DNA from 3 places in the Brevibacterium sp. FAM 24630 genome. Region 3 is predicted to be linked to each of the others. Evidence: riboswitches for the same ligand, from Rfam matches in the RefSeq annotation. Region 3 holds a riboswitch; each other region holds the start of a gene.
The links. Region 3 has a riboswitch for thiamine pyrophosphate ahead of thiD (bifunctional hydroxymethylpyrimidine kinase/phosphomethylpyrimidine kinase). Riboswitches for the same ligand answer to the same signal wherever they lie in the genome.

Region 1: another riboswitch for thiamine pyrophosphate. It lies ahead of ACPUD7_RS14690 (ECF transporter S component); the one in region 3 lies ahead of thiD (bifunctional hydroxymethylpyrimidine kinase/phosphomethylpyrimidine kinase).
Region 2: another riboswitch for thiamine pyrophosphate. It lies ahead of thiC (phosphomethylpyrimidine synthase ThiC); the one in region 3 lies ahead of thiD (bifunctional hydroxymethylpyrimidine kinase/phosphomethylpyrimidine kinase).

Annotation. Positions count from the first base shown of each region.
Region 1 covers NZ_JBNBZD010000022.1:50,577-55,514, forward strand. Annotated here, with positions in the region: gene ACPUD7_RS14680 (energy-coupling factor transporter transmembrane component T family protein) at 1-632, opposite strand, end outside; gene ACPUD7_RS14685 (ABC transporter ATP-binding protein) at 625-2,202, opposite strand; gene ACPUD7_RS14690 (ECF transporter S component) at 2,202-2,831, opposite strand; TPP riboswitch at 2,853-2,961, opposite strand; gene ACPUD7_RS14695 (universal stress protein) at 3,053-4,012, opposite strand; gene ACPUD7_RS14700 (DUF4916 domain-containing protein) at 4,149-4,688, opposite strand; gene ACPUD7_RS14705 (MmgE/PrpD family protein) at 4,883-4,938, shown strand, end outside.
Region 2 covers NZ_JBNBZD010000009.1:84,601-89,538, reverse strand. Annotated here, with positions in the region: gene ACPUD7_RS08915 (amidohydrolase family protein) at 1-732, opposite strand, end outside; gene thiC (phosphomethylpyrimidine synthase ThiC) at 742-2,568, opposite strand; TPP riboswitch at 2,564-2,672, opposite strand; gene ACPUD7_RS08905 (M18 family aminopeptidase) at 2,801-4,105, opposite strand; gene ACPUD7_RS08900 (DUF1684 domain-containing protein) at 4,240-4,938, shown strand, end outside.
Region 3 covers NZ_JBNBZD010000010.1:30,460-35,397, reverse strand. Annotated here, with positions in the region: gene ACPUD7_RS09385 (ABC transporter ATP-binding protein) at 1-520, shown strand, start outside; gene tenA (thiaminase II) at 521-1,180, opposite strand; gene ACPUD7_RS09375 (TenA family protein) at 1,177-1,839, opposite strand; gene thiD (bifunctional hydroxymethylpyrimidine kinase/phosphomethylpyrimidine kinase) at 1,836-2,660, opposite strand; TPP riboswitch at 2,737-2,828, opposite strand; gene ACPUD7_RS09365 (LysR family transcriptional regulator) at 3,015-3,902, opposite strand; gene ACPUD7_RS09360 (DMT family transporter) at 3,981-4,938, shown strand, end outside.

The sequences.
Region 1 (4,938 bases), on a different contig from region 3:
CCGCTGAAGAGGCTGTGAGTCCTCCGCAGCAGCGAACCTCCGGCCACACCCCTGGCTCGCCGCGCCATCGACAGCACCTGCCATTCGCTGACCAGGAGTCCGAGGAGCCGCGAGGCGGCAAGCACAGAGACCACGACCACCTCGGGCAGGCGCAGATGTTGGATGAGCGCATCGGACAGGTCGCGCGGATCGATCGTCGAGGCGAGCACGATGAGCGGAATCGCCAGGGCCAGAGCCCGGAGGAAGATCGCGGCGGCTGCGGACAGCGATCCGGTGGTGAATAGGATCGGTCCGAAGTCGACGACGACGGGTCCGGTCTTCTCCGCCAGCAAGGCGGTACCCCAGGCCGCGAGCAGGGCGCCGGCAGGCAGGAACCACAGTCTCTTCGCCGCGGCCGACAGGTCGAGACCCGTGGCCGGAAGGGCAAGAAGGCAGAAGACGAAGACGACTCCGGCCGAGACCAGATCGATGCTCAGCAGAGCCCCGACCATGAGGATGAGTGCCACGCCGATCTTCGTCAGCGGGTTGCACCGAACCACGAGGGTGCTGCGCATGACGGGAATGAGCTGGCCCGGATCCGGAACGGCCGCCTCGGTGGGGGAGGAGCGCACCCGCACGAGTCGTTTACTCACCGCGATCACCGGCCCTGACCTGGACGTCGGCGGACAGAGTCGTGGCCCCACCACCGTGGTCGCCGAGATCGAGGAGATCGGCCCCGATCGCCTCGAGGAACGCCTGATCGTGACTGACCGCCACGACCGCAGATCCGTGCGCGAGAGCATCGAGGAACATCTCGACCAGTCCCGCCCACGTCAGCGCATCCTGACCGAAGGTCGGCTCGTCGACGATGAGGACTCGCGGTCGAGGTGCCATCATGGCCGCCACCGACAGGCGCCGTTTCTCTCCTCCGGACAGGCTCTGCGGGTGCGTCTGCGAGAGTTCGGCCAGACCGAGTGACACGAGCAGGTCATCCACTCGTGTCGCGATCTCGGCACTCGACCAGCCGGCCAGTCGCGGACCGAGTTCGAGTTCGCCGGCGACGCTGGAAGCGAGGAACTGATGCGCGGGTTCCTGGAAGACCATCCCGATGCGCGGGGCCAACTGAGCAGAAGGCCAGGCGAAGGGGCGGGTGCGTCTGAGTCCGTCACGCAGCTCTGCCTCGGCGTGGACCGCGCCGGCGAATTCGGGAATGAGCCCGGCCATGGTCAGTGCTGTCGTCGATTTCCCGGCCCCGTTCGGGCCGACGAGGCCGAGCGCCTGCCCGGCGCGCAGACTCAGATCGAGGCCGGCGACCGCGGGCGCGCGCATCCGCGGTCGCGCAACGCTGAGTTCCTCCGTGCGCAGCAGCACCTCGCCGAGGCGGTCGTCCGCCCGGTCGGACAGGACCCGTGACCGTTCGGGCTCACCATCGGTCCGGCCGGATCCGCTCAGCGACCGGGTACGGTCATCGCGGGATCGTGAGGGATCCTCGGGCACCCAGATCCCGCAGTCGATGAGAACGCTTGAGAGATTCGGATGACCGAAGACCCGACTCGGAGCGCCCTGGGCGAGGATTCCCTGCCGGCCGAGCACGATCACCCGATCGACGTGATCGAGCCACAGCCCCACGCGGTGTTCGACGACGAGCATGGTCGCCTGAGTCTCGGCCTGCACGGCAAGGACGGCATCACGGACGCCGGGCGCGGAAGACGGATCGATATTGGCCGTCGGCTCGTCGAGGACGATGACCTCCGGCGACATCGCATGGATGCCGGCCAGAGCTAGACGCTGCTTCTGCCCGCCGGACAGCGCCGCACTCGGATGCTCGGCGGGCAGGTCGAGTCCCATGGCACGCAGAGACGAGGGAATCCGAGCCTCGATGGTCTCGGCGGGCAGACCGAGGTTCTCCATCCCGAAGGCGACATCGTCGCCGATGCGGGAGAAGATCACCTGCGAATCGGGATCCTGCAGGACCAGTCCGGTGCCGCCTCGGCGAGGATTCGGAGCCTCGCCGCCGACGAGGAGCTCACCGCTGGATTCGCCGGACTCCTCGGGCAGGACGCCGGCGATGGCATGGAGCAGAGTCGACTTGCCGGCCCCCGAGGGGCCGAGGAGGAGGACCTTCTCACCCGCGGCGATGTCGATGTCGAGGGGCCCGACAGCCGGTGTATCGCGATCGGCATGCGTCCACGAGTATCCGCGTGCCGTGATCGGCAGTGCCATCAGCGCAGGCGACCGGAGGCGAACGAGCTCAGCGCCCCGGTGGCTGCGATCGCCCGATACGCGTACCAGGCGCCGATGCCGGAGAGGACGAGGCCGGAGACGATGGCGCACACCGCGTAGATCGCCTGATAGCCGAACTGCCATTCGGCGTTGTACATGATGTTCTCGCTCACAGCCATGAACGCCGCGGCCACGACCCCTGACAGTGCGGTGATCCAGAGCGTGAACCGCCTGTAGCCGAAGGCGGCGAAGACGAGTTCGGCACCGAGGCCCTGAATGAACCCGGACAGCAGCACGGTGGCTCCGAAGTGTGAGCCGAGGACCGCCTCGACGATGGCGGCGATGAGTTCGCACAGGAGCGCGGCTCCGGGCTTGCGGATGATCGCAGCGGCCAAGGGGCCGGCGAGGACCCACAGGCCAGCGATGAGCCCGATAGAGGGCGGGAAGGCCTGGAAGGCGAGTTCGAGGACCTTCCAGCTCAGCGCCAACACCCAGAACACGAGCCCGACGGCGATGCCGAGCACGGCGGTGGTGACATAGTCCACGACCCGCCACTGCTTCGATTTCGGAGCCCTGGTGTGTGCGGTCGCCGCGGCGGAGGTGGTTTTCGGTGTGGTGGTTTTCGGCATTGTGCCTCCTCATACAAGGAGGGGTGAAGAGTCTCGACTTCCTTCGGCGGTCCTAGCCGCATCAGGTTCGAGGGTCTGCAGCTTCTTCTGCACTCTCAGCGCCCCTGACGGCGCTCCCCTGTCGTAGCCACCACTGTACAACAGGGGAGAGCGGGCCCCGGCACGGAGCTGTCCGGTCCGCGGACCCTCAGGTGCCGCCGCGCTGTCAGGTGCCGTTGCTGTCAGCTCGGGACGACCATCACCGTGCCCTCGGCATGATTGAGGACTCCGCGTGAGACGGAGCCGAGCAGGACGCTGCGGAACCGTCCTCGTCCGCGCGTGCCCATCACCGTCAGCTGCGCCCTGGCGCTGATCTCGACGAGCGTCTGCGTGGGGTCACCGACCGGCACCGAGGAGGACACCTCGAGATCCGGGAACTGCTCGGACAGCTGCGCGATCTCTTCCTCCAGTCCGGCAGCGATCTGCTTCTGCCGCCGTCCCGTGACTTCGGAGCTGAGCTCGAGCTCGGGGTACCAGTAGAGCCATTCCTCTCCCGCCGGAAGCACCGCGACGACTTCGAGTGCTGTTCGGCGCAGGGCGGCTTCGGCGGCCGCGGTGACCATGGCGACCCGGCCGGTGTCCGAACCGTCGACGGCCACGACCACCGGTCCGTCCGCCTCGGCGTTCGCGGCATGGTGGGGGACGACGATCGTCGGACAATGCGCGTGAGCCGGCACGGCGGTGGACACCGAGCCGAGGACGCGGCCCATGAAGCCGCCTCGGCCCCGCGCGCCGAGGATGATGACCTCGGCATCGGTGCTCAGCGCGATGAGCGAGCCGGCCGCATCGCCGGGCACGGTGCGGAAGCTCTTCTCTCCGGGATGATCGCGGAGGAGTTCGACCGCCTCGGCGAGGATCTTCTCCGCTTCCTGCTTCGCTATCGCGTCCTCGGGCTCGCTGGGAATCGACGCCATGTTCGGGTAGATCATCGTCGGCAGCGGATATGCGGTCACGACGGTCAACGTGGTCTTGCGTCGTTCGGCTTCCAGCGCGCCGCACCGGACCGCGAGACCGGCGAGTTCGGAGCCGTCGAAGCCGACGAGGACGCCGAATTCTCGGTTGAGACCGGACTCGGACGGCTGGGCATCAGCCGGACGTGTTTCGGGGGTGTGGGACTCGGGCATTGGGGACTGGGCAGACATCTCGGACCTCTCCCTCGGGGCCTGGCCAACCCAGACGCCGACGACGGCCCCGACCAGCGGTATCGTCTGCGTCGCCACCAGTCTACCAAGGTTATTCTACGGAATGTAGAAAACGGTGTCTGTGAGAACCGCAGTCTCAGACCGGGAAGCCCAGATGGGTGAGCGCGGCCTTGAGGATGAAATCCTGACCGTGGCAGAGCTCGCTGGTGATATCGGGGCGCAGGGTCTCCTCGGGGGTCAGCCAGTCGAGACTGAGGGCATCGGCTCGTGGAGTGCACTCGCCGCGGACCTCGAGGACGAAGCACATCGAGATCGCGTGCTGCCGGGGGTCGTGGAGGAGGCCGGAGCCTTCGGTGGGGAAGTATTCGGCGATGTGGAACGGGGAGATCGACGGCGGGATGACCGGCAGCGCCATCGGGCCGAGGTCGTTCTCGGCGTGCCGCATGAGCGCGGAGCGGATCGATTCGTGGAAGCGGATGCGCCCGCCCACGACCTCGCGGCCCAGGGTTCCGTCCTCGAGGCTGCGCAGCAGCAGTCCGATGCGTTCGACGTTGCCGGCCTCGCCGACTCGCACGGGGATCGCGTTGACGTAGGGGATGGGGATCCGTCTGCGCAGGCGGGCGAACTCCGCATCGTCGAACCAGTTCTCATCGAAGTCCAATGCAGTGCGGGTCATGAGGCAATCGTCCCATATCGGGGGTCGGTGCAGAAGAGGCATCGGACCCTGTTGGTGAACCAGCGCACACATCGGGTAAAATATCTTGATGTCGAGATAAATCTCCGACCGGCAGAGATCTGCCGAGTGCCGTGACCTACAGTGGGGTCAGCACCTGACGACCAGTTCCGGTCAAGGACTATGAAGGGGTATCCATGATCAATCATGAAGTCCGCACTCATAAGAGCTCAGAGAACCTGGCTCGCGAAGA
Region 2 (4,938 bases), on a different contig from region 3:
ATCGGACTCGGAGGCAGTGAGGACTTCGCGGATGAGCGCGAAGTCGGCAGCGGCGAAGGGTCTGCGGGCACGGGTCGACGGCAGGTCCGTGCCCACCATCAGTGCGCCCGGGTCCGTGTCGACGATGCGGCGGACAACCTCGGCGGGATCGAGCTCCACCCGCCCGAAACCGGTGGCCTTGACCTTCACCCCGGCCTCGACGAGGCGCAGCAGAGTGGGCAGACCCTCGGCGTGCATGCCGAGGTGGTCGATGCTCACAGCCGGCAGGGAGGCGATGCGGGAGGCGAGCTCGGCATCGATGGTGCGTGCGTCGATGTAGAGCTCCGCATGCCAGCCGACGAGGTCGAAGACCCGGCGGGCGAAGGTGTCGAGAGCCTCGAGAGCGGTGGAACCGCCACGGGCGATGTTGAAGCGCAGCGCCCTGACGCCGGCGACGTCGAGGGCACGGATCTGATCGTCGCTGGTCTCAGCCGGCAGCTGGGTGACGCCGACATAGTTCGGGCCGAGTTCGCGCAGCGCGGCGAGGAGATACCCCTGATCGAAGCCCTGGAACGAACCGGAGACCACAGCACCGCCGGCGACCTCGACTCCGACCTCCGCCAGGCTCTGCAGGCGGGATCGGTAGTCGGCGACAGTGAACGGGTCCGGCAGATAGCCGTTGTTCTCGATCAGCGGATGATCCCGGTCGATGATATGCAGGTGCGCGTCGAAAGCACGCTGAAGCTCTCCCATGAAACCAACCTACCGAACCCGCGCATGGGGGCCGACAGTCGGCTCGGGAAGATACACCGTGCCGCCCGCAGCGAGGAACTCGCGGCTCTTCTCCTGCATGCCTGCCAGCGCGGCCTGCGCCTCGGCACTGCCGTAGGTGTCACGGATGTCCTGGGAGATGCGCATCGAGCAGAACTTCGGCCCGCACATCGAACAGAAGTGGGCCGTCTTCGCCGGTTCCGCCGGCAGCGTCTCGTCGTGGAACGCCTCGGCGGTCTCCGGATCGAGGCCGAGGGCGAACTGATCGCGCCACCGGAACTCGAACCGTGCCTTCGACAGTGCATCGTCTCTGGCAGTCGCGCCTGGGTGGCCCTTCGCAACATCGGCGGCGTGAGCGGCGATCTTGTAGGTGATGACCCCGGTCTTGACGTCGTCGCGGTCGGGCAGGCCGAGGTGCTCCTTCGGGGTGACGTAGCAGAGCATCGCCGTGCCGTAGCGGGCGATTTCGGTCGCCCCGATCGCCGAAGTGATGTGATCGTAGCCGGGTGCGATGTCAGTCACGAGCGGACCCAAGGTGTAGAAGGGGGCGCCGTGGCAGAGCTTCTGCTGGCGTTCGACGTTCTCGCGCACCAGGTGGAGCGGAATGTGCCCAGGGCCTTCGACCATGACCTGGACGTCGTGGGCCCACGCGCGTTCGGTGAGTTCGGCGAGGGTGTCGAGCTCGGCGAACTGGGCGGCGTCGTTGGCATCGGCGATCGAGCCCGGCCGCAGCCCGTCGCCGAGTGAGAACGCGACGTCGTAGCGGGCGAAGATCTCGCAGAGTTCGTCGAAGTGGGTGTAGAGGAAGTTCTCCTCATGGTGGGCTAAGCACCAGCCAGCCATGATGGAGCCTCCGCGGGAGACCATCCCGGTGACCCTGTTGGCCGTGAGCGGCACGTAGCGCAGCAGCACGCCGGCATGGACGGTCATGTAGTCCACGCCCTGCTCGCACTGCTCAATGACGGTGTCCCGATAGATCTCCCAGGTCAGAGCGTTCGCCTCGCCGTCGACCTTCTCCAGGGCCTGGTAGATCGGGACGGTGCCGATGGGGATGGGGGAGTTGCGGATGATCCACTCTCGGGTGGTGTGGATGTCGTTTCCGGTCGAGAGGTCCATGAGGGTGTCGGCACCCCACTTCGCGGCCCATCGCAGCTTCTGCACCTCCTCGGCGATGGAGCTGGTGACCGCGGAATTGCCGATGTTCGCGTTGATTTTCACAAGGAAGGCCTTGCCGATGATCATCGGTTCGGACTCGGGATGGTTGATGTTGTTCGGGATGATCGCGCGGCCGGCGGCGAGCTCCGAGCGGACGAGCTCGACATCGCACTGCTCGCGCAGGGCGACGAAGCGCATCTCCGGGGTGATGATGCCTTCCCGGGCGTAGTGCATCTGGGTCACGGTCCGGCCGGGCTTGGCCCGGAGTGGGACCGGTTTGCGACCCCTCCACTGCTGTGAGGGCGCTCCGCGGCGCACGGCAGCGCGACCGTCATCGGCGATGCGGTGTCCGCGGGCGGCGTAGGTTTCGGTGTCGAGGCGGCCCTCGATCCAGGGGAACCGCAGTGCCGGCAGTCCTTCCTCGGGGACGCTGCCAGGGCCGACGGTGCGGTAGACGTGGACGGGAGCGTTGGTCCGTCCGTCGGAGTCCTCGAGTTCGATGCGGGTGACGGGAACGCGGATGTCGTGCTCGGCATCCTCGAGCCACGCCGGAGAATGCGTCGGATACTGCTCGATCGTGAAATCGTTCGTGGAGTTCTTCGCATTGGGCACGGTGGCCGAAGCCGTGGCAGGGACAGGTGTTTCAGGGGTGAACGCAGTCATCTGCAGTCCTCGCTTCCTACGCCGGTATCAACCGGATCAGGTTCTACGGTCTCGGACGATCCAGTCCGATCTCAGCCCTTCTGCAGGGCTCCCGTGGGGTCGTGCAATTCGTATCACGTCGACAGCGGTGAGGACAAACCCCGCCGAGGCGGGGGTGCTTCCACGGAGGGTGCCTCCACGGAGGACAACAGCTCCAGCGAAACGACGCTGCCGCATCAGTTCTGCAGGAGCATCAGCCTTGGAGGAACGTCGTCGCGGCTCTGCCGAGGGCGACGACATCGGCGACCGCGACCATTTCGCGGGCCGAATGCATCGAATACAGGGCCGGGCCCACGTCGACGGTCGTCATGCCCAGGCGTGTCGCCGTGAGCGGACCGATTGTCGACCCGCACGGCATCGCATTGTTCGACACGAAGTCTTGGTAGTCGACGCCGGCGGCCGTGCACGCCCGCGACCACACTGCGGTGCCCACAGCATCCGTGGCGTACCGCTGCTGAGCGTTGAGTTTGAGCAGCGGACCGCCGCCGAGGCGGGGACGCACATGCGGATCATGGCGTTCCGGATAGTTCGGGTGAGCGGCATGCCCGGCGTCCGATGACACGCACACCGATGCCGCCAGCGACGCCAGATAGTCGCTGCGCGTCGAGTCCGGCAGCAGAGAGGCGATGATGCGTTCGGTGACATCGGCGAGGAACGGTCCGCACGCACCGGAGCGTGAGTTCGACCCGATCTCCTCGTGGTCGAAGGCGGCGAAGAGCGCAATGCCTTCGACCGAGTCGGCGTCGAGACTCGTCAGTGCAGTGACCCCGGCATGGACGGACAGAAGGTTGTCCAACCTCGGCGAGGCGAAGAACTCCTCACGTGCACCGAAAAGCGCCGGCTCCTGGGTGGGGACGGTGTACACGTCGTGACCGACCACCGCCTCGGGATCGACCTCGGCGGAAGCGGCGAGCAGTTCGATGACGTCGGCCTCGGCGAGATCGGCCAAGCCGATCACGGGAGCGGTGTGACGCTGCTTGTCCAAGGCCAGACCGTCATTGACCTGCCGGTCGAGGTGGATTGCCAGCTGCGGAATGCGCGCGATCGGACCGGTGCGGGCGAGCACGACCCGGCCGTCGGCGAGGCTGAGGCGACCGGCGAACGCGAGTTCCCGGTCGAGCCAGGAATTCAGCAGCGGACCGCCGTAGATCTCCACTCCGACCTGGCGCATGCCCTCGGCGGTGTATTCGTCCCCGGGTTTGAGTTTGAAGGCCGGGGAATCCGTGTGGGATCCGAACACGCGGAACCCGGGGACTGCCTCGGCGGTGGTCGTGGGATTCATCCACGCGATGATCGCACCGTCGCGGACGACGAAATGGCCGGATCCGGGCGTCAACGCCCATGCGCTCGCCTCATCGAGGCGGGAGAAACCGGCCTGCTCCAAACGGGCGGCTGCGGTGGCTACGGCGTGGTAGGAGCTGGGGGAGGCACTGACGAAGTCGCCGAGGTCGGCCGCTGTCTGCGCGGCGACAACCGGGTCCGGGTGTGATTCACTCATTTCCCCAGCCTATCGTTTGCGGTAGTTTGGATGACAAGGAACAAGGCCTCAGGCACCGGTCAGACATCGGTTCCGAGGGTAAGGCGGCGGCAGGGATCCTGCGCCCGCAACAGCAACGGCAAGGAGTGTTCGACGTGAACCAGTTCGTGACGGAGTGGAACACCTGGCGCGACTCACGGAACTCGGCACTGGCGAAACCGTTCGGCTGGCTCAGCGTCGTCGGACTGCACTGGCTCGACGTCGAGTCCACCTGGCCCGATGCCCCCGGCACCTTCACCGTCGAGGACGGCTGGGTCACCGTCGCCCTCGACTCCGGAATCAATGCCGGTCCCGCTGCCGAGACCTTCGACCTGCTGAGCCAAGCCGCCGGCGGCGGTGCGGGTGCCGGGACAGGCGGCGGTGCGGTCCGAGCGACGAGCCCCTCGGTGCCCAGCGACACCTCGACCCTGCCTGCTGTGACAGACCACGCCGCCACAGGAGCTTCTGCCGCTGACAACGCCTCCGCAGATGCCGGTGCGGCCGAGGCCGGAACCGCGGGTCATGACTCGGCCCCAGCCCGACCGCAGGTGCGTGTCGAGGACAACGGCTTCACCGCGAAGCTGCCGGCCGGGGGATCGCTCAACTGGTTCACCGTCGGCAATGTCCTCTACGAGCTCATCGACCGGGGCGGCCGCCTCGGTGTGCGTGTGCGCGATTCGAAATCGCCGCTGCTGGGCAAATTCTTCGAAGTCCCGGTCTTCGACCCGAACCCAGACTTCGTCTTCCTCGCCCGGTTCACCCGGTTCGACCCGTTCCCGACCCATACGATCGAAACCGCGCAGGAGGATCTGCAG
Region 3 (4,938 bases):
CGCCTACATGCCCCAGAAGGATCTCCTCTTTCCCTGGCGCAGCATCGCCGAGAACGCCGCACTCGGCCTCGAAGTGCAAGGGATCAAGCGCCGTGCTGCTCAGCAACAGGTACGCGAGTGGTTCCCTCGCTTCGGCCTCTCGGGGTTCGAGGATGCTCTGCCGTTCGAACTGTCCGGCGGGATGCGGCAGCGCGCGGCGCTGCTGCGCACCGTGGTGCAGCAACAGCAGACCCTGCTGCTCGACGAACCCTTCGGTGCGCTCGATGCGCTCACCAAGCAGGAGCTGCAGGCCTGGCTGCAGCAGGTCTGGATCGAGCACGACTGGACCGCCCTGCTCATCACACACGACGTTCGCGAGGCGATCCTGCTCTCCGACCGCGTCGTCGTACTCACCCCACGCCCAGCCTCCGTGCGCATGGTGATCGATGTCGCACTTCCCAGGCCGCGTGGCATCGAGACCATCGCTCACCCCGAGTTCGCGCGGCTCGAACGCACACTGCTCGAAGCCCTGAGCAGCTGATCAGGCGGCGGAGTCGAGTGCCTGCTGCCAGAAATCGGCCTCCAGCCGGGTGGCGGCGCGGAACACCTGCACAAGCGCCTCGAACCGCTGTTCGGTGACCTCGCCGCCGGTCAACGCGTCAAGGCGTTGGATCGCAGCCGTTGCGGCTCCCTGGAACTCGGGACCGGCGTACTCGGCGATCCACTCCGCGTACGGGTGACCCTCGCGGGCCCGGCGCGCCGGATCGAGAGCGACGCCGATCTCGCCGTAACCGATCGTGCAAGGGGAGAGTGCGACGTGCAGGTCCAGCAGGTCGCCCGACATGCCGGTGTCCAGCACGTAGCGGGTGTAGGCGACCGTCGCCTGCTTCTCAGGCGCCGCATCGAGCTCGTCTTCCGGGATGCCCCACCTCGCGGTGAGGCGACAGTGCAGCTCGGTCTCGTGCAGGATCGCGCGCAGCGCTCCGCTCGCGTCTGTGATGTCGGCGAGGCTGCGACTCTTGTACGCGGCCAACGCGTTCGCGCGGGCGAACTGCACGAGAAACAGGTAATCCTGCACCAGGTAGTCCTGGAACACGGGCAGCGGCAGGGTGCCCTCGCTGAGCTTCTGTACGAACTCGTGCTCGGTGTAGGTCCGCCACTCGGGGCCGATCGCGGTCTTCAGGTCTGCGAAGAGGGTCATCGGGCTACTCCTTCCAACGGGTGGGTATAGCTGGCGTCGAAGAACTCCAGCTCGATCGCGACGGCCCGCGCGAAGAAGTCCTCGGCAAGCGCCTGCTGCGCGGGGCCGACCCGGTCGAGCTCGGCGCGGAGGAAGGCGACGAGGTCGTGGAACCCGGGGTAGTCGTGGAGCGTGATCCAGTCGGCATGCACGAAGCTCTCCGGCAGCGCTTCAGGCGCGTTCGTGGCCCAGTCGAGGTACAGCCATTCAGTGACGAGCAGCACCGCAAGAATCACCGCGTACTCGCGGGTCTCGGCCGCCTCGCGGAACAGCGCCGTGAACGCGGTGGTCGCCTCCGTGTCGGGGATCAGCTCACGCTGCTCTTCGGTCACGCCGAGCGCGTCGAAGGCGCGCAGGAAGTAGGTGCTCTCGTCGCCCGCGACTTCGCCGATGAAGCGGGCCAGCCTCAGCCGCGGCTCGAGCGCGTCGGCGCTCGCGACCGCAGAGCCGAGCAGTACCAGGAAGCCGTCGAGGAAGCGATAGTCCTGCACGAGGTAGCCAGCCATCACGGCGTCGTCGATGCTGCCGTCGAACAGTTCGCGCACGAAGCGGTGCGAGACCGCCCGCTCCCAGGTGTCTCGGTTCTGATCGCGCAGCGCGTCGGTGAATCTCTCGGTCATCGTTCTCCTCCTCGGTCAAGTGCGTCGCCCCAGAGGGCGTGGAAGTGGTGGACGGGGCCGTGACCGGAGCCGACCTCCAGGTCTCCGGCGCGGAGAAGCGCCTCGGTGAGGTACTCCTTTGCGTGTTGCACCGCCACGGGCACGGCCTGGCCCGGGAGGAGGGCGGCGAGCGCGGCCGACAGGGTGCAGCCGGTGCCGTGATTGTTCACGGTGTCGATGCGCGGTGCGGTCAGCTCGATGGTCTCGGCACCGGTGAGGATGTCGATGCTCTCGCCGCTGCCGAGGTGACCGCCCTTCAGCAGCACCCAGCCGGCTCCGAGGCCACGCAGCTCATCCAGCGCCGCCCGCATCCCTGCGAGGTCGCCGATCTCGGTGTCGCGTCCGAGCAGGACCGAGGCCTCGGGGAGGTTCGGGGTGATCACGGTGGATCGCGGCACCAGTCGCTCGCGGATCGTGTCGACGGCGTCCTGCTCGAGGAGATGATCTCCGCTCTTGGCGACCATCACTGGGTCGAGCACCACCGGGCACTTCGTGTAGCGGTCCAGACTCTCGGCGATCGCCTCGGCGATAGCGGCGTTGGCGACCATCCCGATCTTCACTGCGTCTACGCGCACGTCCTCGAACACCGCGGCGATCTGTTCCGCAACGAATCCCGGCTCCAGAGCGACGAAGCCCTGCACACCCTGTGTATTCTGAGCAACGACGGCCGTGATCACGCTCATCCCGTAAGCGCCCTGCGCGGAGAAAGCCTTCAGATCGGCTTGGATCCCCGCGCCCCCGGTGGGGTCAGTGCCCGCGATGGTCAATACGTTCGGAATCAAAGTCCCGTCTCCATCTCTCGCTCGTGTCGAGCCTGGAAACGGGAGTGCGCGCCAGCACCCGCAAGTGTGCCTGCATAACGTCGTTCATCGACATCCCTCCGCGAGTCCGAACTCGATCAGGTTCCCGGGTGTGATCTCAGCCCGCGTCGGGCACCCCGTGTCTACACATCCACCATAGCCAAAAATCATCGTCGAGGGGCGAACGCGGCGCGGAACTACTCCGCTCAGACGTGCGAACGCCGTGACCGACGGCTGTCAATACCGTTACGTTGACGAGGTGCTACGCAGAGTAACGCACGCCGTGGGGGCGCAAAAGTAGTCGCGTCTTGATCGGCTAGTTTCTGCGGCTTAAGCCTACTCGTGCGACGTGGCCGTGAGGTGTGCGACGAGGGTGTCAACTGGGCGTGGCGGGGTCTTGTCGCTGGTCAGGAGCAGGATGTCGCGGTGCATCTCGGTGCTCAGCCGGCGGTAGACGATCCCGGCATCGTCGGGTTGGCGTGCGGAGGCAGGTACGCAGGCGATGGCAAGGCCCGCGTTCACGAGTGCGAGCTGGGTGGAGTGATCGGCGACGTAGTGCCGGATATCGAGTTCGATCCCGGTCGCGCGTGCCAGCTGGGTGAGGGCCAGGTGCCCGTCAGAATCGCGCGCGCAGGTGGCCCAGACCTCATCGGCCAGGTCCGTGAGGTCGAGCACTGCGTTCTCCCGCAGCGGGTGGGTTCCGGGCAGCGCGATCCACACGGGTTCGCTGGCCACCAGGCGGGAGGCGACGCCGAAGGGCAGCCGGAGCGGTGACGGGCTCCAGGATTCGGCGAACACCAGGTCGAGGCGACCATCGATGAGGCGATCCAGGTGCCCGGTCGTTTCGCCGTCTTCGATGCGCAGCTCCACGCGCGGGTGGCAACGCTGAAACGCGGGGAGGCGTGCGGTGAGAGCGGTGCGGATGATCGAGGCGAGCGCGCCGATGCAGATGCGACCGACCAGTTCGTCGCCGTGGTGCAGATCCTTCTCCGCCTGCGTCATGAGTTCGGCGACGCGGCCGGCGTAGTCGGCCAGCACGCGCCCCTCGCTCGTCAGGCGCACCCCGCGACCATCGGGGATGACCACGCGGATGCCGGCTTCGGCCTCGATCCGCCGCAGCTGCTGCGACACGGCTGGGCCAGTCATGTGCAGCAGCGCGGCTGCCCGCGTCACCGATCCGGCCCGCGCGACCGCATCCAGTACCCGCAGTCGGTTCCATTCCACACTCATACGTCATGCTTACCACTACTTGGTAGATATCAGAAGTAGTGCTTACCGGTGTGCGATGTATAACGTCGGGGTGTGATCAACACCCACCAGGCTGGAAGCCCAATCTCCGCGGTCGGGTCGGCGGGCGTGCTCGCCGGAGCGCTGTGCCTGTCGGTCTCGGCGATCCTGGTCAAGCTCGCCGGTGTGGACGCCGCGACGACCGCCATGCTGCGCTGCGCGATCGCCGTGCTCGTTCTCGTTCCCCTGGCGCGTGCCGAACGTAACCGGCGTGGCGGTCTGTCGTGGCGGGGCATCGGTTGGGCGACCGCGGCCGGGATCGCGCTCGGGGTCGACTACGCCGCCTGGACCGCCGCGATCTATCAGGTCGGTGCCGGGATCAGCACCGTCCTGATCAACGTCCAGGTGATCGTGCTCCCGCTGCTGGCGCTGGCCGTCGACCGAGAACCGATCACGACGCAGTTCCTCGTGGCCCTGCCACTGATGCTGCTGGGGATCAGTCTCGTCGGCGGCCTGTGGGACACCGCCACACTGGGCGGAAACGCTGTCACAGGAACAGTCCTGGGCCTGCTCGCCGGAGTCGGGTACGGAACCTACCTGTTCCTCACCCGCCGAGCCACCCGGCAGGAACCGGGCCGCCTGATCCAGCCGCTGGCCTGGGCGACCGCCTCCGCCGCGATGACCACGACGCTCATCGCCCCGTTCTCCGGCGGGCTGCACCTGACCAGCATCAGCGCCTCATCCTGGACGCTGCTGGTCGCTCTCGCCCTCCTCGGGCAGGTCATCGCCTGGCTGCTGATCCACCACGGCAGCATCCGCCTCGCCCCCACCACCACCGCAACACTCCTGCTGACCCAACCGGTGCTCGCGCTCGGCCTCGCCGCTGTGACCCTCGCTGAGTACCCCACAGCGCTCCAACTCACGGGGGCTGGAATCGTCGTCGCCGCCGTCGCGATAGCAAACGGCCTCCACCGCAGACTCCGACACCGCCGAAAGCAGACACCAGACCCCACGACACCCAGCACCCCATCCA